Regions from separate parts of the Pseudarthrobacter siccitolerans genome, predicted to be linked through region 1. Evidence: predicted binding sites of a transcription regulator. Region 1 holds the regulator's gene; the other holds the start of a gene.
What was found. Region 1 encodes LexA, which represses DNA repair genes until DNA is damaged. Its sites were predicted from a motif close to TCGAACANNTGTTCGA; they were not measured.
Positions count from the first base shown of each region.

Region 2: the regulator LexA is predicted to act here: its motif matches at 9,035-9,050, upstream of QFZ36_RS12155 (shikimate dehydrogenase).

Region 1 covers NZ_JAUSXB010000001.1:4,388,163-4,399,153, reverse strand. The annotation lists gene QFZ36_RS20410 (DUF1844 domain-containing protein) at 56-442, shown strand; partial or broken gene QFZ36_RS20405 (MFS transporter) at 627-1,924, opposite strand; gene QFZ36_RS20400 (SseB family protein) at 1,979-2,863, opposite strand; gene priA (bifunctional 1-(5-phosphoribosyl)-5-((5-phosphoribosylamino)methylideneamino)imidazole-4-carboxamide isomerase/phosphoribosylanthranilate isomerase PriA) at 2,889-3,635, opposite strand; gene QFZ36_RS20390 (hypothetical protein) at 3,679-3,837, opposite strand; gene hisH (imidazole glycerol phosphate synthase subunit HisH) at 3,838-4,572, opposite strand; gene hisB (imidazoleglycerol-phosphate dehydratase HisB) at 4,569-5,189, opposite strand; gene QFZ36_RS20375 (histidinol-phosphate transaminase) at 5,249-6,367, opposite strand; gene QFZ36_RS20370 (LysM peptidoglycan-binding domain-containing protein) at 6,460-6,801, opposite strand; gene lexA (transcriptional repressor LexA) at 7,182-7,916, shown strand; gene QFZ36_RS20360 (ATP-dependent DNA helicase) at 8,000-10,057, opposite strand; gene hflX (GTPase HflX) at 10,050-10,991, opposite strand, start outside.
Region 2 covers NZ_JAUSXB010000001.1:2,602,844-2,613,834, reverse strand. The annotation lists gene QFZ36_RS12195 (hypothetical protein) at 1-63, opposite strand, end outside; gene QFZ36_RS12190 (pyridoxal phosphate-dependent aminotransferase) at 248-1,474, opposite strand; gene QFZ36_RS12185 (alpha-amylase family protein) at 1,514-3,208, opposite strand; gene QFZ36_RS12180 (TIGR03885 family FMN-dependent LLM class oxidoreductase) at 3,205-4,233, opposite strand; gene QFZ36_RS12175 (AEC family transporter) at 4,404-5,327, shown strand; gene QFZ36_RS12170 (ATP-dependent DNA ligase) at 5,385-6,461, shown strand; gene QFZ36_RS12165 (MFS transporter) at 6,578-7,897, opposite strand; gene QFZ36_RS12160 (IclR family transcriptional regulator) at 8,130-8,957, shown strand; gene QFZ36_RS12155 (shikimate dehydrogenase) at 9,131-10,012, shown strand; gene QFZ36_RS12150 (bifunctional sugar phosphate isomerase/epimerase/4-hydroxyphenylpyruvate dioxygenase family protein) at 10,012-10,991, shown strand, end outside.

The DNA.
Region 1 (10,991 bases):
TGGGAACAATCTCTGAAATAACGACATCCAGTCGGTCTGTGTCAAGCTTACCAGTATGAGCACCCCAGACAGTAATTCACACGTTTTCGAGCCCGCCGGCGCCGCCGGCGACGTCTCCCAGCAAATCCGCGACATTTCCGAAGTGCCGGCCATTGAGGTCATCACCACCGCAGCCGTCCACCTGATGAGTGCCGCTGCCGTCAAACTTGGCCTGGCAGCGGAAGAGAACGCCGAGGAGCTCAAGGACCTGGACGAGGCCCGGAAACTGATCACCGCGCTGGCCGGCCTGGTGACCGCTGCGGCTCCTGAAATCGGCTCCCAGCACGCAGGACCCTTGCGTGATGGCCTGCGGTCGCTGCAGCTGGCTTTCCGCGAAGAGTCGCTGATCCCCGATGCCCCCGGCAAGGGCCCGGGCGAAAAGTACACGGGCGCCGTCAACTAAGGACTGCCGTACCACGCCACGAGCACCTCACATGATTACGACGGCGGCGGGCCGGCCCACACGGGCCGCCCGCCGCCGTCGTCGGTTCCGGCAGTGCCAGCCCCGTCGGGACCAACGGTTGCTCCGTAACTGCCGTCTTGGCGAACTTTAGAGGCCGTTACGGGCAATCGATGAAGGGTGGGGGTCAGGCGGCCCACCTGCGGCGCCGCCGGCGCTGGAGCACCAACCCCACCAGGCACAGCGCAACTCCCGCCGCACCCACCGCGACGAAACCTCCGGACGGCCCCACCTGGTCGATGAAGACGCCCGCCAGCGGAGCGCCAAACGCCACGCCGGCCGTGAGCGCCGAGCCGTACCAGCCCATTGCCTCGCCCCGGCGCTCCTCGGACACCAGGTCCGCCAATTCTCCGATGCCGAGGACAGCACCGGAGCGCACAGCAGGCCGGGGAGCAGCGAGACCAGGGCGAGGGTCCAGGTGTCGTGGGCGAAGCCCATGGGGATGGTCAGGGCGGCCATGCCCAGGAGCAGGAGAATGGGCGAGATGGGCCGGTGCATCGCACCGTAGATGAGTCCGCCCACTACCGAGGCAGCGCACCAGAACAGGAAGACGATGCCGATTTCGGCCTGGTGTCCGCCCCTTTCGAGCGCGGCGACGATTCCCACGTCGGTGCCACTGAGAACCATTCCTGCCCCGGCGGCAACCGCGAAGAGTGCTGCCACAGAGGCGGTGAACCACGTAAAGCTGACCGCCACTCTCTCCCTCAAACCGGCGCTGCGGGCAGTGTGTGCACCCGCGGGGGCCAGGTCCGCGGCCGCTTCCTGAACGTGGGCGGGGGCGGTGGCGACGACGGCAGCCTCGGCCGCGCGCTGCTGGTCCGCCTCGCAGTCGTCAACGATTGTGACGCTGCGGGTGGGTGGGTTGAACCACATCAGGAACAGTCCGGCCAGTGACGTGGACACGCCCACAATCGTCAGGCCGGCAACGCTGAAGCCGCTGGTGGCGACGATGGCCCCGGCGGCCGGACCGATCATAAACACCACTTCCGTGGTGATCGCGTCGAGGGCGAAGGCGGTGCGGCGCTGATCGCCGTCGGCCAGCACGCCCAAGGACTGCCGCACCACGCTGAAGATGGGCAATGTGAGGAGTCCGCCCACAAAGACCAGCGGCAGGAGCCACTGGTAGGACACATGCGGTACAACGGACCAAATGACCGTCTCGGACACCACCGAAGGAATCAAGGCCTTGCGCAGGCCCACCGTATCTACCCGGCGGCCCCGCCAGGGTGCGCCAACGGCGATGCCGATGGTCATCACCGCGGCGGCCGCGCCGGCAGCGGCGTATCCCTGGCCGAGGGTAAGGACGATGTGCAGGGTCAGCAGCACGCCGGCTGCCGAGTGCGGGATCCGGGCGATCATACCCACCAGGAGCAGCCGCCTGATGGGCCGCACGGCGAGCAACTCCCGGTAGAGAGCGAAATTCACTAAAGAATCCTTCGGTCTGCCGCAGCCGGCCGGGGATCCCCCTCCTCGCCGCAGCTAGTGGACAGCGCGCCGCAGTTTTACCTCGATGGAATCGACCCGCTCACCAAACAATACATTCCGGGACCACTCAGCCTGGAGTCCGGCCACCAACTCCTGGACGGCGGCGGCGTCCAGGCCGTCCTCAAGGTAGAGGACCACCTGCAGTTCGGGACCGGCGCCCCCGCCGCCGAGGGTGGCGCCGGCAGCCGTGCGGGTTGCCACTCCCCTGCCCGGCAGGAGCTCCAGGCTCCGCACCGCCGGGAAGCCCGCTGCAGCCTGCCGCATCTGGAGGGCGAGGGCGTCATCGGTGTACGACGGAATCCACTCGTGCTGCTGGGCCAGTGCCCACATGGCAGGCCGCCGGACCACAAACGTCACTGCCGAGCCCGGGTCAAGGACCAGCAGTTCGGCTCCTTCGGATACGGCGGAAAGGGCTGCGCGGGCTGCGTAGACCGCTACCGGCCGCGCCTCTGGATGCCAGGAACTGAGCGCTTCCGCGGAGGTGAACGCCGGCATGGCGGTCCTGCCGTCAGCGGCTTTGAGGGTCACCAGCGCCATGTCCGACTGCTTGTCGGCCTGCAGGCCGTCCCGGCCTTCGGCTTCTTCGGCGAGCTGGGCAACGATCGGGATAAAGACACGGGCGGTGGCGAGGGCGGCAACCACGGCTGCTTCGTCCCCGTGCCCTGCCTGCAGGGCCGCGACGGCGGTGAGGTAGCGGGGGTCGGCCAGTCCGTCGTCGTTATCAAAGTTATGGATCTTGGCGTGCTCCCCCGCCAGGCTGCGCCCTGCCCAGGGCTGGCCGGCAGAGTCGGTGGCACCACCTGCGCCGGCCAGTGCTGCTGCGATATGGCCGGGGAGGTGGCGTTGGGGAGTGCCGGATCCGGGTTCGGTGCTGGCCATGGTGCTGCCTTTTTGGCCTGGCTGCCTAGCGGCGGCCGGCGACGTCGAGGGCCTCGGGCAGCGTAAAGGCACCGGCGTACAGGGCCTTACCCACGATGGCGCCTTCAACTCCCAGCGGCACCAGGGAGCGGAGCACCTTGAGGTCATCAAGGCTCGAAATGCCACCCGAGGCCACCACGGGCTTGCCGGTTTTGTCGACCATTTGGCGGAGCAGTTCCACGTTGGGCCCCTGCAGGGTCCCGTCCTTGGTCACGTCGGTGACCACGTAGCGCGAGCACCCGGCCTCCTCGAGCCTGCCCAGGACGTCCCAGAGGTCCCCGCCTTCCTTGGTCCAGCCGCGGCCTGCCAGGGTGGTTCCGCGGACATCCAGGCCGACGGCGATTTTGTCACCGAAGCGTTCAATGGCCCGGCGGGTCCATTCCGGGTTTTCCAGCGCTGCCGTCCCCAGGTTCACCCGGGCCACGCCCAAGTCCAGCGCTGCTTCGAGGGTTTCGTCGTCGCGAAGGCCGCCGGAGAGTTCAACCTTGATGTCCAGCCGGCCCACTACCTCCCGCAGCAGCTCGGCATTCGAACCGCGGCCGAAGGCGGCGTCCAGGTCAACCAGGTGGACCCATTCCGCACCCTGCTGCTGCCAGTTCAGGGCCGCTTCCAGCGGGGTTCCATAGCTTGTTTCGCTGCCCGCTTCGCCTTGGACCAGCCGGACGGCCTGGCCGTTGACGACGTCGACGGCGGGCAGCAGTTCAAGAACCGGCAGGTCGGTAGCGGTGTTCATCAATATCCTCGAAAGTTGGGGGGAACGGATGGGTAGGGTGCGGCTAGTTGGCCGGCAGCGTCAGCAGGTAGGCGGCCAGCAGTGCCATGCCCGCCAGGACGTAGAAGGAAACCTGGGTCCAGAGCGGTTTGCGCTGCTGACGGAAGGAAATACCGCCGCCGATGAGCAGGCCGGCGAGGCCCATCAGGAGGACAGACCACATTTAGGCGTCGCCGCCGGCCGGGGCGGGCCGGCGGAGGGCTTCCACCCAGTTGCGCAGGAGCTGCGCACCGGCGTCGCCGGACTTTTCCGGGTGGAACTGGGTTGCGCAGAGCGGGCCGTTTTCCACGGCAGCGATGAATGGAGCGCCGTGCTCGGACCAGGTGACCAGGGGCGCGGCCATCCGTGGCTGGATGACGTCGAAGTTCCATTCCTGCACACCGTAGGAGTGCACGAAGTAGAACCGTTCGTTTTCGACGCCGGCAAAAAGCTTTGAGCCTTCCGGTACCTTGACGGTGTTCCAGCCCATGTGCGGAACAACCTCCGCGGGCAGGAGTTCCACCTTGCCGGGCCATTCGCCGATGCCTTCAGCCTCGGTACCGTGCTCCACGCCTGCTTCGAACAGCACCTGAAGGCCTACGCAGATGGCCAGGACGGGGCGGCCGCCGGCGACGCGCCGGCCGATGAGGCGGATGCCGTCCACTGCTTTGAGTTCGCGCATAACTGTTTCAAAAGCGCCCACGCCGGGGACCACCAGGCCGTCGGCGTTCAGGACATCCTCGGGCTTGGAGCTGAGGATCACCTCGGCGCCAGCGCGCTCCAGCGCACGGACTGCCGAGCGGACGTTCCCGGAACCGTAGTCGAGGACCGTGACCGTGGGTTTCCCCTCGGGTGACGGCAGCTTCTGTGAAGCAGAGGGATCGATGATGGCGCCGTCCCGAAGGACCTGGCCGCTCACAGCGCACCCTTGGTGGAGGGAATGCCTTCGACGCGGGGATCGGACTCAACAGCTGCGCGCAGGGCACGGGCGAACGCCTTGAACTGGGCCTCGACGATGTGGTGCGGATCCCTTCCCGCGATGACGTTCATGTGCAGGCAGATCCCCGCGTGCAGGGTGATCGCTTCAAAGACGTGGCGGGTCAGCGAGCCGGTGAAGTGGCCGCCGATCAGGTGGTACTCCTGGCCTGCAGGTTCCCCGCCGTGCACGAGGTACGGGCGGCCGGAGACGTCGACCACGGCGTGCGCCAGTGCCTCGTCCAGTGGCACGGTGGCTTCACCGAAGCGGCGGATTCCGGCCTTGTTCCCCAGGGCCGTTCGCAGCACCTCTCCGAACGTGATGGCAACATCCTCCACCGTGTGGTGGACGTCGATGTGGGTGTCTCCGGTCGCCTTCACCGTCAGGTCAATGAGCGAGTGCTTGCACAGCGCGGTGAGCATGTGGTCGTAGAAGGGCACCGACGTGTCGATGTCCGAGATGCCGGTACCGTCAAGGTTGATCTCCACGAGCACGGAGGACTCGCTGGTGGCACGCTCCATGCGCGCGGTCCTGGCCGCATTGGATCCGGTGGAACTCATGGTCAAGTGTCCTTTGGGAAGAAGGAGTGGTTCAGGCGTCCAGCGCCGGTACTTCCAGTCTAGGCCGGAAGCCTGGCCTGGCCGGCAAGGATGCTTTCCAGGGACGTGAGGAAGGCTGTGGTTTCCGTCTCAGTGCCTGCGGTGACGCGAAGGTGGCCAGGAATTCCGACGTCCCGGATCAGCACGCCCGCGTCGAGCAGCTCCTGCCAGACCTGGTGTGGGTTCTCCAGCCCGCCGAAGAATACGTAGTTGGAGTCCGAGGCGGCGGGCTTCAGGCCCATCCTGGTCAGCTCCGCCACAATCCGGTCGCGCTGTTTCTTGATGTCTTCAACGTCCGCCATCAGCGCCTCGCGGTGCTGAAGGGCAGCCAGGGCGGTGGCCTGGGTGATGGCGGACAGGTGGTACGGGAGCCGTACCAGCCGCAGCGCATCGGTGACCTCTGGCGCTGCGGCCATGTAGCCGAGGCGCGCCCCGGCCAGGGCAAATGCCTTGCTCATGGTGCGCGAGACAATCAGCCGCTCCCGCCCTGGCAGGAGGGAAAGGGCGCTGGGCGTGCCGTCATGGGCGAACTCGTGGTACGCCTCATCCACGATGACGATCGTCTGGCTGGCTTCGCCGGCCTCGTATACGGCCTCCACCACGTCAAGTCCAAGGCCGGTACCCGTGGGGTTGTTCGGGGAGCAGAGGAAAACGATATTGGGCTGGAGTTCCTTGACCTGCAGGGCGGCAGATTCAGCAGTGAGGCCGTAACCGTCAGCCCGTTCGCCAACAATGTATTCGGTGTCCGTGCCGCTGGCCAGCAGCGGGTACATGGAGTACGTGGGGGGAAAGCCCAGCGCGCTGCGGCCGGGGCCGCCGAAAGCCTGGAGGATCTGCTGGAGTACCTCGTTGGAGCCGTTGGCCGCCCACACGTTCGATGCATCGAGCCCGTGCCCCAGATACTCCGCGAGGGCCGTGCGCAGCTCGGTAAATTCGCGGTCAGGATACCGGTTGAGCCCTGCAGCGGCCTCCGTCACTGCCGCACTGATGGCGGCGCGGACATCCGCGGGCACACCATGGGTGTTCTCGTTGACGTTGAGGAGGATGGGGACATCCAGCTGGGGCGCGCCGTACGGGGTAAGGCCACGAAGGTTGTTGCGGAGGGGAAGCCGGTTCAGGCGCTCTAGCTGGTCATTCACCTGAACAGTTTAGTGCCCGTGCGGGAGACCGGAAAATGTGACGGTGCGCTGTTCGCGCTCAGCGTGCAGCTCCGCTGCGACAGTGCCTGGCGCTAGGGCGTGGGTACGTAGAGCTGTTGCCCGGGATGGACCACGCCGGCAGTCAGGTTGTTGAGCTGGACGATGTCTGCCACAACGTCACGGGCATCACGCTCCGGGTCGACGGTACCGGCTATGGCCCACAGTGACTGGCCCGGCTGTACGGTGACAGTAACCGTGGGGGTAAGGGAAAGGTCCGCCGCGGAGTCTGAGGCCTTTGCCGGCGAGTTGAAGAAGCCGGCGAGGGAGAGCAGCAACGCCGCCAGCAGGACCAGGGGGATGCCGATCAGGACGATCTTTCCGCGCCGGGTCAGGCGCAGCGGCGGCAGGGGGGCCGGGCGCGCCGGCTGCGCCATGAGTTGATGCACTGAAAGAAGCTGCGGACGTGAACCCTGTGAAGCAGATGTAGCTGACATGAACTGAGCCCTCCTGGACCTGACCGTGCTGCCCGATGTTCGCCCGGTGGCCGTCGATGTCCCCGGGACGTGGTCCTGGTTTTCGAATGGCTTGAAGCCGAGTAGAACAGATGTTCGAACTTTGCTTTCTCTGTTTTAGCACTTATCAACGAATAATGTCGAGACTCGCTAGAACAAATGTTTGAAAATGCAATGTGGCTGGCCTAGCTTGGAAGACAAGAACAACCACCTCTGAAGTTGATCAGCAGGGTCTGACAATTACGGCGGCAACTCCAGGTCCGGGCCAAACGGCAAGGGCAAACTGAAAGGCATTGGCGAATATGGCAGCAGCAGCCGCCGGGGGCAGGGCAACCTCCCAACCGAAGAAGACCGCCAAGGGCCTGACGCCGCGGCAAAAGAAAATCCTTGAAACTATCCAGCGCTCGGTCAATGACAACGGCTACCCGCCGTCCATGCGGGAAATCGGTGACACCGTGGGCCTGGCGAGCTTGTCCAGCGTTACGCACCAGCTGTCGCAGCTGGAAAAGCTCGGCTACCTTCGCCGCGACCCGAAACGGCCCCGCGCCATGGAGGTGCTGATGCCTCTGACGTTGGATGGTGGTTCAACCAAGCCGGCAACCGAGCCTTCTGTCCTGCTGCCGGGCAGCGGCAGCACGGTGACCCAACTTCCCACCGCCATGGACACTGCGATGGTTCCCCTCGTGGGCCGCATCGCCGCCGGTGGTCCCATCCTGGCCGACCAGGTGGTGGAGGATGTCCTGCCGCTGCCCCGCCAGCTCGTGGGCCAGGGGGAACTGTTTATGCTCAGGGTGGCCGGCGATTCGATGGTGGACGCAGCGATCTGCGACGGCGACTGGGTGGTGGTACGCCGCCAGGCGGACGCCGCCAACGGGGATATCGTCGCGGCGCTGCTGGACGACGAAGCCACCGTCAAGACCTTCCGTCAGCGGGACGGCCACACCTGGCTGCTGCCGCAGAACACCCAGTACGAACCCATCCTGGGCGACCACGCCACCATCATGGGCAAGGTTGTGTCGGTGCTCCGCTCGCTCTAGAAAGCGTCAGGCGTTCACCCGCAACGCGAAGGTGTTGCGCGAACCTGAAGGCCGCCGGCAGCGCGAAGGCACTCCCGGCAGCGTCAGGAGTTCTCCTGCGCCAACCGCTCAAGCGCCGCGATGGCCGTCTTCCGGTCCGTCGTGGGCCAGAAGGGCGGCAGCGCGCCGCGAAGGAAGCCTGCATAGCGTTCGGTGGCGAGCCGGGAGTCCAGTACGGCCACCACGCCCTTGTCGCCCGTCGAGCGGATCAGCCGTCCGGCTCCCTGGGCCAGGCGGATGGCAGCATGGGTGGCTGAAACGGACATAAAGCCGTTACCGCCGGCCTGCGCCACGGCGCGGGAGCGGGCCGTCATCAGTGGATCGTCCGGCCGCGGGAACGGAATCCGGTCAATGACCACCAGCCGGCAGGACCCGCCGGGAACATCCACCCCCTGCCATAGGGACATGGTGCCGAACAGGCAGGTATCGGGTTCGTCCGCAAACTGCTTCACCAGGGCCGTCATGGTGGAGTCGCCCTGGCAGAGGATGGTCATTCCCAGCTTTGGCCGCAGCGCATCGGCCGCTTCCTCAGCCGCCCGGCGGGACGAAAACAGGCACAGCGCACCGCCGCTGGATGCCCGGATCAGGGCTTCCAGTTCGGCCAGGGATTCCGGGGACGCTCCACGGCCGGGCTTGGGCAGGTGCCCGGCCACGTAGAGGATGCCCTGCTTGGGGTAGTCGAAGGGCGATCCCACATCGACGCCGGTCCAGCTGGGCGCGCCCTCGCCGACGAGGCCCAGGCCTCCGGCGGCGGGCTCGAACGCGGAACCGATGGCCAGGGTTGCCGAGGTCAGCACCACCGTATGCCCGGCGAACAGGCCCTCCCGCAGCCGTCCCGCCACGGACAGCGGGGCAACGTTGATTAGCGCGGGCGCGGTCTCGTCCGGCTGGGAGTATCCCTGCTGCGGGTCAAAGGAGCTGGTGCGGGAGAACCACACCACTTCCCTGTTTTCGCGGGCCGCGAGGAGCCGTTCGCACAGTTCCAGGATGACCATCAGCCGGGAACGGGCGAGCTGCCGTCCGCCGTCGGCAGTTGTACTGCTGTCCCCCTTGGAATCGGACAGGGCCGCCCGGCAGGCCTCGCGAAGCTGGTCCACGCAGTCGAGCTGCTCATCGTTCAGGCCGTTGGGCAGCAGTCCGTTGGGGACTCCCGCCAGGGCCAGCTCGAGGTTGGCGGCAGCGGCGTTGAGCGCATCCACGGTGATGGCTGTGTGCTTGCGGGCACCTGCGGCAGCGGCATGGACCATGGCCACCGAGAGCTGCCCGGAAACAGCCCCGGTCACCCGGTCCTGGAGCTCGTGGGCCTCATCAACCACCACCACGTCATACTCGGGCAGCACGGCCAAACCTTCGAAAGCACTGACGGCGAGCATGGCATGGTTGGTGACCACAACATCGGCTTCGTCGGCGTTCTGGCGGGCCAGCTCGCTGAAGCATTCTGCCGCCATGGGGCACTTTTGCGCCCCCAGGCATTCCATTGACGTGACGGAGACCTGCCGCCAGGCGCGGTCCGTGACGCCGGGCAGGAGCTCGTCCCGGTCCCCGGTGGTGGTCTTCTCCGCCCATTCCCGGAGGCGGACCACTTCCTTGCCGAGCTGGGAGGCAGGACCGCCTACGGCCGCGGCAAAGTGCGGCACGCTGGTGTCTTCCCCCAGGGAAAACAGCTGGCCCTCGGCGGGTTCCTCGGAGGGAAAACCACCTTCGAGTTTATGCAGGCACACATAGTTGGACCGGCCCTTGACCAGCGCCACTTTGACGGGCCGGTCCAGGGCGGGAGTGATGTTTTTCAGGAGCCGGGGAAGGTCCCTCCCCACAATCTGGGTCTGCAGGGCGAGGGTCGCGGTGGACACCAGGGCCGGCTTGTTGCTCTCCAGGGCATGGGCTATCAGGGGTATGAGATACGCCAACGACTTTCCGGTACCCGTGCCGGCCTGGACGAGCAGGTGGTCCCCGGTTTCGATGGCCCGCGCCACGTGCCTGGCCATCTCGTGCTGGCCGTCCCGGCTCTGCCCGCCCATGCCTGCAACGGCCCGGTCGAGCAGTTCGATGACGAACTGCTCGCCGGCCGTTCCTGTGGCTTCGTCAGCCACGAGGTCAGTCATGGGTGACGAATGATTCCAGTTCAGCCGCGAGGCCTTCCCGGACTTTGACAACTGCCCGGGTACCGGCTTCATCATGGTCAACGCTGATGATCTCGGCATCCGATTCGTGCAGCTTGCTGACCAGGTCCCCACGGTCGTAGGGAATGAGCAGCTCGAGCTTGACGGACGGACGCGGGATGGCCTCACTGATGGCCTGCAGCAGTTCGGGGATGCCTTCCCCGGTACGTGCCGAGACCACGACGTTCCGCGGTTCGCGCTGCTTCAGCCGTTCCACCACAAAAGGATCGGCGGCGTCAGCCTTGTTCAGGACGATGATCTCCGGAACCTTGCGGGCGTCCACTTCGCTGAAGACCTTGCGGACAGCAGCGATCTGGCCTTCGGGGTCCGGGTGTGAAACGTCCACCACGTGGAGGATCAGATCGGAGTCCGCCACCTCTTCGAGCGTGGAGCGGAAGGCCTCCACCAGCTGCGTGGGCAGCGAGCGGACAAAACCGACGGTATCCGCCAGCGTGTAGCCGAGGCCGTCAGCAGTTTCTGCCTTCCGGACCGTGGGATCCAGCGTGGCGAACAGTGCGTTCTCCACCAGCACGCCGGCGTCCGTCAGCCGGTTCAGCAATGAGGACTTGCCGGCGTTGGTGTACCCGGCGATGGCCACCGAGGGCACCTCATTACGACGGCGGTTGGCGCGTTTGGTTTCGCGGGCGGGCTTCATCGCGGCGATCTCCCGCCGCAGCTTGGCCATGCGCGTGCGGATCCTCCGGCGGTCCAGTTCGATCTTGGTTTCACCGGGACCACGTGAACCCATACCGGCCGCAGCGCCGCCCACTTGGCCACCGGCCTGGCGGGACATCGACTCGCCCCAGCCGCGGAGGCGCGGCAGCAGGTATTCGAGCTGCGCCAGCTCCACCTGGGCCTTGCCTTCCCGGCTCTTGGC
Region 2 (10,991 bases), 1.8 Mb from region 1:
GCCGCGGCGGAGCTGGTCCAGGGCGCGGACTCTGGTTACATGGGCTGCTGCTCTCTTTAACATGGGGGGCCTCCTGGCTGGAGCTGGTGCCGGCTCTTGCCTGCACTACCAGTGTGGAGTGGCAATGTTGCGCCTTGGTTTCCTGATGGTTAGGCGCCGGTTAGTTCTTTGAGCCGGAACTGTTTCCCGCCAAGGGTCTGCCGGCGGCGTGGCACCCAAGGCAGAGGTCTTCCTGGGCAGCCGCTGGCTACGCTGCCTCGCGGTTGCGGTAGGCGGCGAGGAACGTTGCGATCCTGCGGACGGCTTCCTCGATGTCCAGGACAGACGGGAGGATCACAAAGCGGAAGTGGTCAGGCGTGGGCCAGTTGAACGCCGAGCCGTGGGACACCAGGATTTTCTGGTCCTTCAACAGGTCCAGGACGAACTGTTCGTCGCTGGCGATCGGGTAGAGTTCCGGGTCCAGGCGCGGGAACAGGTACATGGCGCCCTCTGCCGGCACGCAGGTGATGCCCGGAATGGCGGTCAGCAGCTTGTGCGCGAGGTCCCGTTGTTCCCGGAGCCGGCCGCCGGGGCGCACCAGTGCCTCGATGCTCTGGTAGCCGCCCAGGCATGTCTGGATGGCATGCTGGGCAGGAACGTTGGGGCACAGCCTCAGGGACGCCAGCAGCTCCAGCCCCTCCCGGTACGCGGCGGTGGCGGCCAGCGGCCCGGTGACTGCGACCCAGCCGGCACGGTAGCCGGGCATCCGGTAGGCCTTGGACAGGCCGCTGAACGTCAGGCAGCAGACGTCCTCAGCCACGGCGGCCGTGTGGATATGCACGGCTTCCCCGTACAGCACCTTCTCGTAGATCTCGTCCGAGAAGAGGACCAGGTTGTGCTTCCGGGCCAGGGCGGTGAACTGTTCCAGGATGTAGCGGGGGTAAACGGCGCCGGTGGGGTTGTTCGGGTTGATGATCACGATGCCCTTGGTCCGGCTGGTGATTTTTGCCTCGACGTCGGCCATGTCCGGCCACCAGTTTTCCTCCTCGTCGCACAGGTAATGGACAGGCGTGCCCCCGGTCAGGGTCACAGCCGCCGTCCACAACGGGTAGTCCGGTGCCGGTACCAGGATCTCGTCGCCGTTTTCCATAAAGGCCTGCAGGCACATGGAAATCAATTCGCTGACCCCGTTGCCAATGAAAATGTCCTCCACGCCGATCTGCATCAGGCCGCGGGTCTGGTAGTACTGCGAGATGGCGGTCCGGGCGGAAAAGATTCCCTTGGAGTCGCTGTAGCCCTGCGCGCCCCGCAGGTGGTGGATCATATCCACCACCACCGATTCCGGGGTTTCCAGGCCGAACGGGGCGGTATCGCCCAGGTTCATCTTCAGGATCCGGTGCCCCTCGGCCTCCATGTTCTTCGCTGCCTGGAGGATCGGCCCGCGGAGTTCGTACCGGACGTTCTGGAGTTTGCTGGAATGTTGCATGGCGCGCATGGTTGATCTTTTCATAAAGGACGGCGCCGGGCGTCCCTGTCAGGGTGCCAGCCGGTCGCCCTTCCGGTGCAGCCGAAACCACCGGAAACCGTAACGGCCCAGCTCCACGGTGAAGCCGCCGTCGGGCTCCAAAGGCACGCTCCCGCCGTCGAACACGTCCAGCAGGGCGGCGTCCTTGAAGGCTTGCGGCGGGCTATCCTCCCGGCCGGCGTTGGCGCTGATCGTCACCGGATCCTCGCCCAGATTGTGCAGGAGCACCAGCATGCCGCCGTCCGAGCTGCAGGTGTGCGCGAAGACCGCGCGCTCCGGCTGGTCGATAAGGGCGAAGCCGCCCCACCCCAGCTCCGCGTTCTCCCGGTAGCGCAGGATCAGGGTTGCCATGAAGTTGAAGAGTGAATCGGGGTCCCGCCTGGCGGCAGCCGCGTTGACGTGGTCCGGGCCGTACTCTCCCCTTGCCAGCGGGACCGCCAGGTCCGCCGCCTTGGCCGTGGAAAAGCCCCCGTTTTTCCCGTCGCTCCACTGCATGGGGGTGCGCACGGCGGCCCTGCTCTTGAGCCGAAGGTCCTCACCCATGCCGATCTCCTCCCCATAGAACAGCACCGGGGTGCCGGGCAGGGAGAACATCAGCGAGTACACCATCCGGAGGCGTTCCGGATCGCCGTCCAGCATCGGGGGAAGCCGGCGGCGCAGGCCCCGCCCGTACACCTGCATGTTCTTCTTGGGCCCGAAAGCGGCAAAGACCTCCCCGCGTTCGCCGTCCGTGAGTTTGTCCAGGGTGAGTTCGTCATGGTTGCGCACGAACATGGCCCACTGGTTGTCCGGATGCAGCGGCGGGCGGCTCTTCAGGTTTTCCGCCAGGGGCCGGGCATCCTGCCGCGCGAGCGACAGGTAGAGGTGCTGCATGGACAGGAAGTCGAACTGCATGTTGAGTTCGTTGCCGTCGGGGCCGCCGAAGTACTCCAGTTGTTCCTTGTACGGCAGGTTTACCTCTCCGAGCAGCACCGCGCTGCCGTTGCGGCGGTTCACGAAGCTCCGCAGGGCCTCGAGGTAGCCGTGCGGATCCAGGTTGGCGGCCTCGTCCTTGGGCTGGCCGCGGGTTTCGAGGAAGAAGGGCACGGCGTCCAGCCGGAAACCGTCCAACCCGAGTTCCAGCCACAGGCCCATCGCCTTGGCGATCTCGTTCCGTACGCCGGGGTTGGTCACGTTCAGGTCCGGCTGGTACTTGGCGAACATGTGCAGGTACCACTCGCCGGTGGTCTCATCCTTGTTCCACAAGGACGTTTCCTCGCCGGGGAACACCACCTCCGATGACGTGTCCGGGGGTGTGTCGCTCCGCCACACGTAGTAGTCCCGGTACCGGTTGTCCTTTGACGTCCGGGCCTCCACGAACCACGGGTGCTGGTCCGAGGTATGGTTCACCACGAAGTCCGCGATTACGCGCATGCCCCGGTCCCGGGCGGCGCGGACGAACTCCACCAGATCACCCAAGGTCCCAAGCCGGGGATCAACGGTGAAGAAATCGGTCACGTCGTAGCCGTCATCCCGGTCCGGGGAGGGATAGAACGGCATCAGCCAGATACAGGTTACGCCGAGGGCGGCCAGGTAGTCCACACGCTGGGTGAGGCCGGCGAAGTCGCCGCAACCGTCGCCGTCGTCGTCAAAGAATGTCTCGACGTCCAGGCAGTAGATCACGGCGTTTTTCCACCAGAGGTCGGAGGTTTCGGCGATCCTCATGCCGAAGCGCCCGACGCCGGTTCGGCACCGGCCGCAGAAAGCTGCGGGACCGCCGGGGTGCTGCCCGGCATGCGCAGTTGCGGGAGTACCTCCGCGGCGAACGCGTCGATGAAGGGAGCCTGCTCCTGGCCCACAAAGTGCAGGTAGAGCTCGTCGAAGCCCAAGTCTGCGTATTCGGCCAGCCACTCCGTATGCTGGCCCAGGTCCGCCGAGACGTTCACGGTTTTGCGGACCTGCTCCGCTGTCACGTGTTCGCCCACCACGTCGAAGTGTCCGGCGGTGGGCAAATCCCAAGGGATGGGCGGATCATAGGTGTTGGTCCGCCACTGGTCGAGCGCAACGGCAACAGCTTCCTCTTCGTTCCCGGCCCAGGACAAATGGACCTGCAGGACAGCCTTGCCCTGCCCGCCGTTGTCCCGGTAGGCCGCCAGCATGTCCTTGAGCTTGTCGGCCGGCTGGTTCACGGTGACCAGGCCATCCGCCCATGCGGCCGCACGCCGGGCGGTGTCCACGCTGACCGCGGGAGCAATGAGCGGCGGGGGGTTGTCCGGAACGTCCCAGATCCTCGCCTGTTCCACGGTGACCAGGCCGCGGTGGGTGACCTCCTCGCCGCGATGCAGGCGCCGTATCACCTCCACGCTTTCCTCCAGCCGGCGCTGGCGGATGTCCTTGGGCGGCCAGGGATCCCCGGTGATGTGCTCGTTCATGTTCTCCCCGCTGCCGGTGGCCATCCAGAACCGGCCCGGGAACATGCCGGCCAGGGTGGCCGAGGCATGGGCGATGATGGCCGGGTGGTACCGCTGGCCGGGCGCCGTGACCACCCCGAACCGGAGATTGGTGGTGGCCAGCGCTGCTCCCAGCCAGGACCAGGCGAAGCCGGAGTGTCCCTGCCGGGCGGACCACGGCTCGATGTGGTCCGAGCACATAGCCGCGTCAAAGCCCGCCCGCTCCGCGTGCTGGACGTCCCTGAGGAGCCGGGCGGGGCTGATCTGTTCGTGTGAAGCGTGGAAGCCGACAGTAACCATCGTTAACCTCTACCGTCCGGCGCGTGCCCTGTCGAGGGTTTCGGCCGGGCGGTTGGCGGAATGCGGCACCGGTGCAGCCGGCCTGCCACTTGTCAGATAAGTTTGTAACTTGTAACACTGCGCCCGCTGCGGTCCTGCGCAGCTGGCGGAACTGGAAGGAAGTACCTCTTGTGGTCGGTGTGCTGATCGGGCTGGCGGTGATCGGCGTCGTCATTGCGGTGGGCTACATTGCCGCGCGGTGCGGACTGGGCGGAGAGCCGACCGTTTCGGCGCTGACCCGCACCGCCTTCTTTATCACCAACCCGGTGCTGCTGTTCACGGTGGTCCTCGAATCCGACCTCACTGTGGTCTTTTCCGCCTACGTTCCGCTGGCCATGATCACGGCTGCCGTGACTGCTTTGCTGTATGTGGCGGCGAGCCGGCTGTGGTTCCGGCGCCCATTGGCCGAAACCGCCGTTGGGGCCATGGCCAGTTCCTACGTCAACGCCAACAACATCGGCATCCCCATCACGCTGTACGCGCTGGGCGACGCAACCCCGGTGGCGCCGGTCCTGCTGGTCCAGCTGCTCCTGTTCGCGCCGCTGGTCCTCACTCTTCTGGACCTTTCCGCCGCCGGCCGGTTTTCTCCCCGCCTGCTGCTGACCCAACCGTTCCGGAACCCCATGATCATCGCCTCTCTACTGGGCGTTGTCCTGGCGGCGTTCAAGGTGGAGCTTCCCGGCCCGGTGATGGCGCCGCTGACGCTCCTGGGCGGGGCGGCCGTTCCGGTGGTGCTGCTGGCCTTTGGCATGTCCCTGCACGGCTCGCGCATGCTGCAAAGCGGCGGGCATACCGCGGAAATCCTGACCGCCACCGCGCTGAAGTCTGCGGTGATGCCCCTGGTGGCTTTCGTCGTCGGGCGCTTCCTCTTCAGCCTGGACCAGCACATGCTCCTGGGCGTGGTGCTGATGGCAGCGCTCCCCTCCGCCCAGAACGTGTTCCTGTTCGCGGGCAAGTACGGCCGCGGGGTGGCGGTGGCCCGGGAAACCATCCTCCTTTCGACAGCGGCGGCAGCCCCGGCGCTGATCCTGATCGTCTGGCTGCTGGCCGGCTGAGCACCGGTCTTCCGCTGGTCTTCCGCCAGGGGCGGTCGCCGGGCAAGAATGGGCAGCATGGAACTTCCCGTGATGCCGCCCGTCCCGCCCATGCTCGCCAAGGCCGTCAGCGGCATCCCGGAAGGCGGTCTCAGCTACGAGCCCAAGTGGGACGGCTTCCGGTCCATCATCTTCCGGGACGGCGACGAGTTGGAGATCGGCAGCCGCAACGAAAAGCCCATGACCCGCTACTTTCCTGAACTCGTGGAAGCCTTAAGGGAAAACCTGCCGCCCCGGTGCGTGGTGGACGGCGAGATTATCCTGATCGGCCCGTCCGGCGACCGGCTGGATTTCGACGCCCTCCAGCAGCGGATTCACCCGGCGGCCAGCCGGGTGAAGCTGCTCGCGGCGCAGACCCCGGCCTCGTTCGTGGCGTTTGACCTGCTGGCCTTGGGCGAAGACGACTACAGGGACAGGCCCTTCACGGAGCGGCGGGCGGCACTTGAGAAGGCGCTCGCCGCCAGCAAAGCCCCCGTCCACCTCACCGCGGCCACCACGGACAAGGACACGGCCGGGCAGTGGTTTGAGCAGTTTGAAGGCGCCGGGCTGGACGGGGTGGTGGCCAAACGCCTGGACGGACGGTACGAGCCGGACAAACGGGTGATGTTCAAAACCAAGCACGAGCGCACCGCGGACTGCGTGGTGGCCGGCTACCGGCTGCACAAGAGCGGGCCGGACGCTATCGGTTCGCTCCTGCTCGGCCTGTACAAGGACGACGGCGGCCTGGCCAGCGTGGGCGTGATCGGCGCCTTCCCGATGAAGCGCCGCCAGGAGCTGTTCGAGCAGCTGCAGCCGCTCGTCACCGACTTCGAGGACCATCCGTGGGCCTGGGCCAAGCAGGAGGAAGGCGAACGGACGCCGCGGAACTCCGAAGGCAGCCGCTGGAGCGCCGGCAAGGACCTGTCCTTCGTGCCGCTCCGGCCCGACCTCGTGGTGGAGGTCCGCTATGACCACATGGAGGGCGACCGGTTCCGGCACACCGCCCAGTTCAACCGCTGGCGCCCGGACCGGGATCCGGAATCGTGCACTTACGCGCAGCTGGAGGAACCTGTCAGCTTCGACCTGGCGTCGGTGCTGGAGACCGGGCGGCCTTAGGGGCGCGGGGTGCCGGAACAGCCCGGTTTTGGAAAAGGAAAGCCCGCCATTTGGGGGAATGGCGGGCTTTCCGGTCTGAAAACCGGGCTGGAATGTGCTTCCGGTCCGGCGGAAGGTTACTTCAGGCCGAGCTGCTTGGTGGGAACCTTGAAGGATTCCTTGGCGGTCAGCGCGGAGATGGCTGCCACTGCGCAGATGATGGCGGTGAAGATGCTGATCTGGACCCAGCCGCCCGGCTTGATGCCGCCCATGGCTGCAACGATGGCCGGGGCGAAACCTGCCATCAGGAAGCCGAGCTGGGTGCCGATGGCCAGGCCGGAGAAGCGCACCTTGGTGCTGAACATCTCGGCGTAGAAGGACGGCCAGACGGCGTTGGAGGCGGCGTAGCCGCAGGAGAAGAAGCCGATGGCGGCCAGGAACATCAGCGGCACGCTGCCTGATTCCAGGCTGAGCAGGAACACGGGCGTCAGGGCGGCGCTGGCGAGGGCGCCGTAGATGAAGACGGGCTTGCGGCCGATCTTGTCCGCCAGCATGCCGAACAGCGGCTGGGTGCCCAGGGCTACGAGGTTGGCGCCCACCACGAGCCAGAGTGTGGTGGTGCCGTCAACGCCGGCAACGGTCTTGGCGTAGCTGATGGCAAGGGTGCCGAAAACTGTGGAGACTGCGGCGATGAAGGCACAGCAGATGACGCGCAGGACGTCGCGCCAGTGGCCCTTGAGCAGGTCTGCGACGGGGAGCTTGGAGATCTGGGCCGACTTCTGGGCTTCCTCGAAGGCCGGCGGTTCGTGCAGGGTGCGGCGGATGAAGAACGCCACCACAACAACGACTGCGCTGAGCCAGAACGGGATGCGCCAGCCGATGCCGTACTTGATCTCGTCCGGGAGGGCCAGGACGGGGATGAAGACGAGCGCGGCGAGGATCTGGCCGCCCTGGGTGCCGGTGAGGGTCCAGGAAGTGAAGAAGGAGCGGCGGTTGTCCGGGGCGTGTTCCAGCGTCATGGAGGAGGCGCCGGCCTGCTCTCCGGCGGCGGAGAGTCCCTGGCAAAGGCGGGCCAGCACCAGCAGGGCGGGAGCCCACCAGCCGACGGTGTTGAAGTCCGGGAGGCAGCCGATGATGAAGGTTGAGGCACCCATCAGGAGAAGGGTGAACATGAGGACCTTCCGCCGGCCCACCCTGTCGCCGAAGTGGCCCAGAATGACGGCGCCGATCGGACGGGCGACGTAGGCGAACCCGAAGGTGGCGAAGGACATGATGGCCGCGTTCGCGTCAGCATCGGGGAAGAAGACCTTGGGGAAGATGAGGGCGGCGGCGGAACCGAAGATGAAGAAGTCGTAGTATTCGACGGCGCTGCCCAGGAAGCTGGCGAGGGCTGCCTTCTTCGGCGTCCCGGCCGGGGCAGCGATGCCTGGCTCGGCGGACGGAAGTATCTGGCTCATGGAGTTCCTTAGATGTGACGACTTTGTCGCGGATGGATCGGGGGAGCTTCAGCCGGCACGGCCTGGGTGTTGGCTTTGGTCGGCACGGCTGCAGTGGCGGGAGGACCCGGACAGTAGCCACATGGTGGGAGCTACTTGTGCAATACAGCAATGATGACTGTGAGTGGAGTCACCTGTCAAGAAAATAATCACCATCTAGAAATAGCTCCCACCATGTGGCAACATGGACGGCATGAGTGTGAATCAAGCCACAGCGGACAATGGCGTTTCTGCTGACCCCAAGATGGACTCCAAGGCTGCGAAGGCGGACCGCACGGACATGGTGGGCAAGGCCCTGGGCCTGCTCGTCCTCCTGGGCGACGAGCCCCGCGGCGCCAGTGCCGCGGAGATCTCGCGCAGGGCGGAGCTGCCCTTCAGCACCACCTACCGCCTCCTGGGTTCGCTGACCCGGGACGGCTTCGTCGACTACGAGCCCGACGGTCGCCGCTACCACCTGGGGCTGCGGATCTTCCAGCTGGGCCAGCGCGTCTCCAACCATCACGGTTTCGCCGGCGCCGCCCTGCCCGTGCTGCGCCGCGTCACCGAGCAGACCGGTGAGGCCACCATCCTTAGCGTCCGCGACGGCCACCACCACCTCACCGTCAACAAGGTGGACGGGCCCCGCACTTTCCGGGTGACCAGCGACCCCGGGCACCTGGGTGCGCTGCATACCACCTCGGTGGGCAAGGCGCTGGTGGCCTTCGCTGACGACGCCGAGCGCCAGCGCCTGGTGGAGGAGCTGGAGCTGGAGCCGCTGACGGAGTATTCCATCACGGACCGGGACGCCTTCCGGGCGGAAATCGAGCAGGTCCGCAGCCGCGGCTACGCCTTGATGGATGAGGAGAACGAACTCGGCATGCGCGCTGTTGCCGTGCCCGTCTTCAACTCCCAGGGCCACGCTTTCGCCTCACTGGCCACCGCCGTCCCCGTCTTCCGCCTTAGCGTCGAGGCGCTGGCTGCCCATGTGCCGCTGCTGCAGGAAGCTGCCGCCGAACTCTCGGCCAGGCTTCCACTGCGTTAGCCGAACGGGCTGAAGTTCGGCGGCTGTGGGAGGCCGCTTTCGGGCTCCTGTTCGTATCTAGAACAAGAGTGCAAGATGTGAACAAGTGTTGTACTGTAATCCCTATCACCGGTCCCGTTGCGTATGCCAAGGCTGCGCCGCCCGGCTGGTGCCGTATCAAAGGAGCTGCACGGATGAGCAATCGAACTGAGTCCTACCTGGTGGGACTGGTCGGCGATGGCGTAATGCCGTCACTCACCCCGCCCATGCACGAACGCGAAGGGGACGTGCAGGGCCTGCGCTACCTTTACCGCCCCATTGACCTCCTGGAGCTGGGCCTTCCCGGCGAGTCCGTCGGCCAGCTGCTTCACAGCGCCCGCAGCCTGGGCTTCAACGGCTTGAACATCACGCACCCCTGCAAGCAGCTGGTGCTGCAGCACCTTGACGAGGTCTCCCCGGATGCCCTCCGGCTCGGCGCCGTCAACACCGTGGTGATTGAGGATGGGCGTTTCATCGGCCACAACACCGACTTCTCCGGTTTCGCCGCGGCTTTGGCATCCGGCCTTCCGGGCGCGAGGCTGGACCGTGTGGTGCAGTTGGGTGCCGGCGGGGCAGGCTCCGCCGTCGCCTACGCCCTGCTCACAGCCGGCGTGAAGACGCTGGACCTGGTGGACATGGACCCCGCCCGTGCCGCCGCGCGCGCAGAGGAGCTGGCCGGCTTCTTCCCGGACAGCACCGTCACGGCACGGACGACGGGGGAACTGCCCCAACTGATGCCCCTCGCCGACGGCCTGGTCCACTGCACCCCGGTGGGCATGGCCGCACACCCCGGCGTTCCGCTGGACCTTGAGCTGCTGGAACCGCGCCACTGGGTGGCGGACATCGTCTACCGCCCCATCGACACCGAACTGGTCCGGGGCGCCCGCGCCAAGGGATGCGAGGTGCTGGACGGCGGCCGGATGGCAGTAGGCCAGGCAGCTGACGCCTTCCGCATCTTCACCGGCCTTGAACCCGACCCGGACCGCATGCGCAACCACTTCCTGGAGCTTGTGGCCGCCGAAGAGGTGGCCGCCTGATGCGCACCGGAATCGCCACGGTCTGCCTGTCCGGCACGCTGAAGGAAAAGATGCAGGCCTGCGCCATCGCGGGCTTCGACGGCATCGAGATTTTTGAGCAGGACCTGGTCACGTCACCCCTCGGCCCCGAGGATGTGCGCAAAATGGCCGCCGACCTCGGCCTGGGACTGGACCTCTACCAGCCCTTCCGGGATTTCGACGGCGTCACCCCGGATCTGCTGAAGGCCAACCTCCGGCGCGCCGAAGCGAAGTTCAAGCTCATGTCCCGCCTGGGCATGGACACCATCCTGGTCTGCTCGAACGTGGCCACGGCCACCATCGACGATGATGACCTCCGCGCGTCGCAGCTCACCGAACTCGCGGAGTTGGCCGGGGATCATGGTGTCAAGGTCGCTTACGAGGCCCTCGCCTGGGGCAAGTACGTCAACGACTACGAGCACGCCTACCGCCTGGTGGAGATGGTGGACCATCCCAACTTCGGCACCTGCCTGGACTCCTTCCACATCCTTTCCCGCGACTGGGACACGGCGCCGATCGAGAAGATCAACGCCGAAAAGATCTTCTTCGTCCAGGTAGCGGACGCTCCCAAGCTCTCGATGGATGTGCTGTCCTGGAGCCGGCACTACCGCGTCTTCCCCGGCGAAGGCCAGTTTGAGCTCGCCAAGTTCATGGGCCACGTGGTCCGTGCCGGCTACACCGGCCCGGTTTCCCTGGAAGTCTTCAACGACGTGTTCCGCCAGTCCGACGTCGAGCGCACCGCCGTGGACGCCATGCGATCGCTGATCTGGCTTGAGGAACAGAGTGCCAAATGGCTTGCCGGGAACGCCTCGGAAGGTGCCGCAGGCGCCGCCGCCCGCCGTCGTTATCCCATGGAACTGGCCACGCTGCCGAAGGTGAGCGAACCGGCAGGCTTCAACTTCGCAGAGGTCAAGGCGGACGATACCGCCCGGCTTGAAAAGCTGCTGGGCCAGCTTGGCTT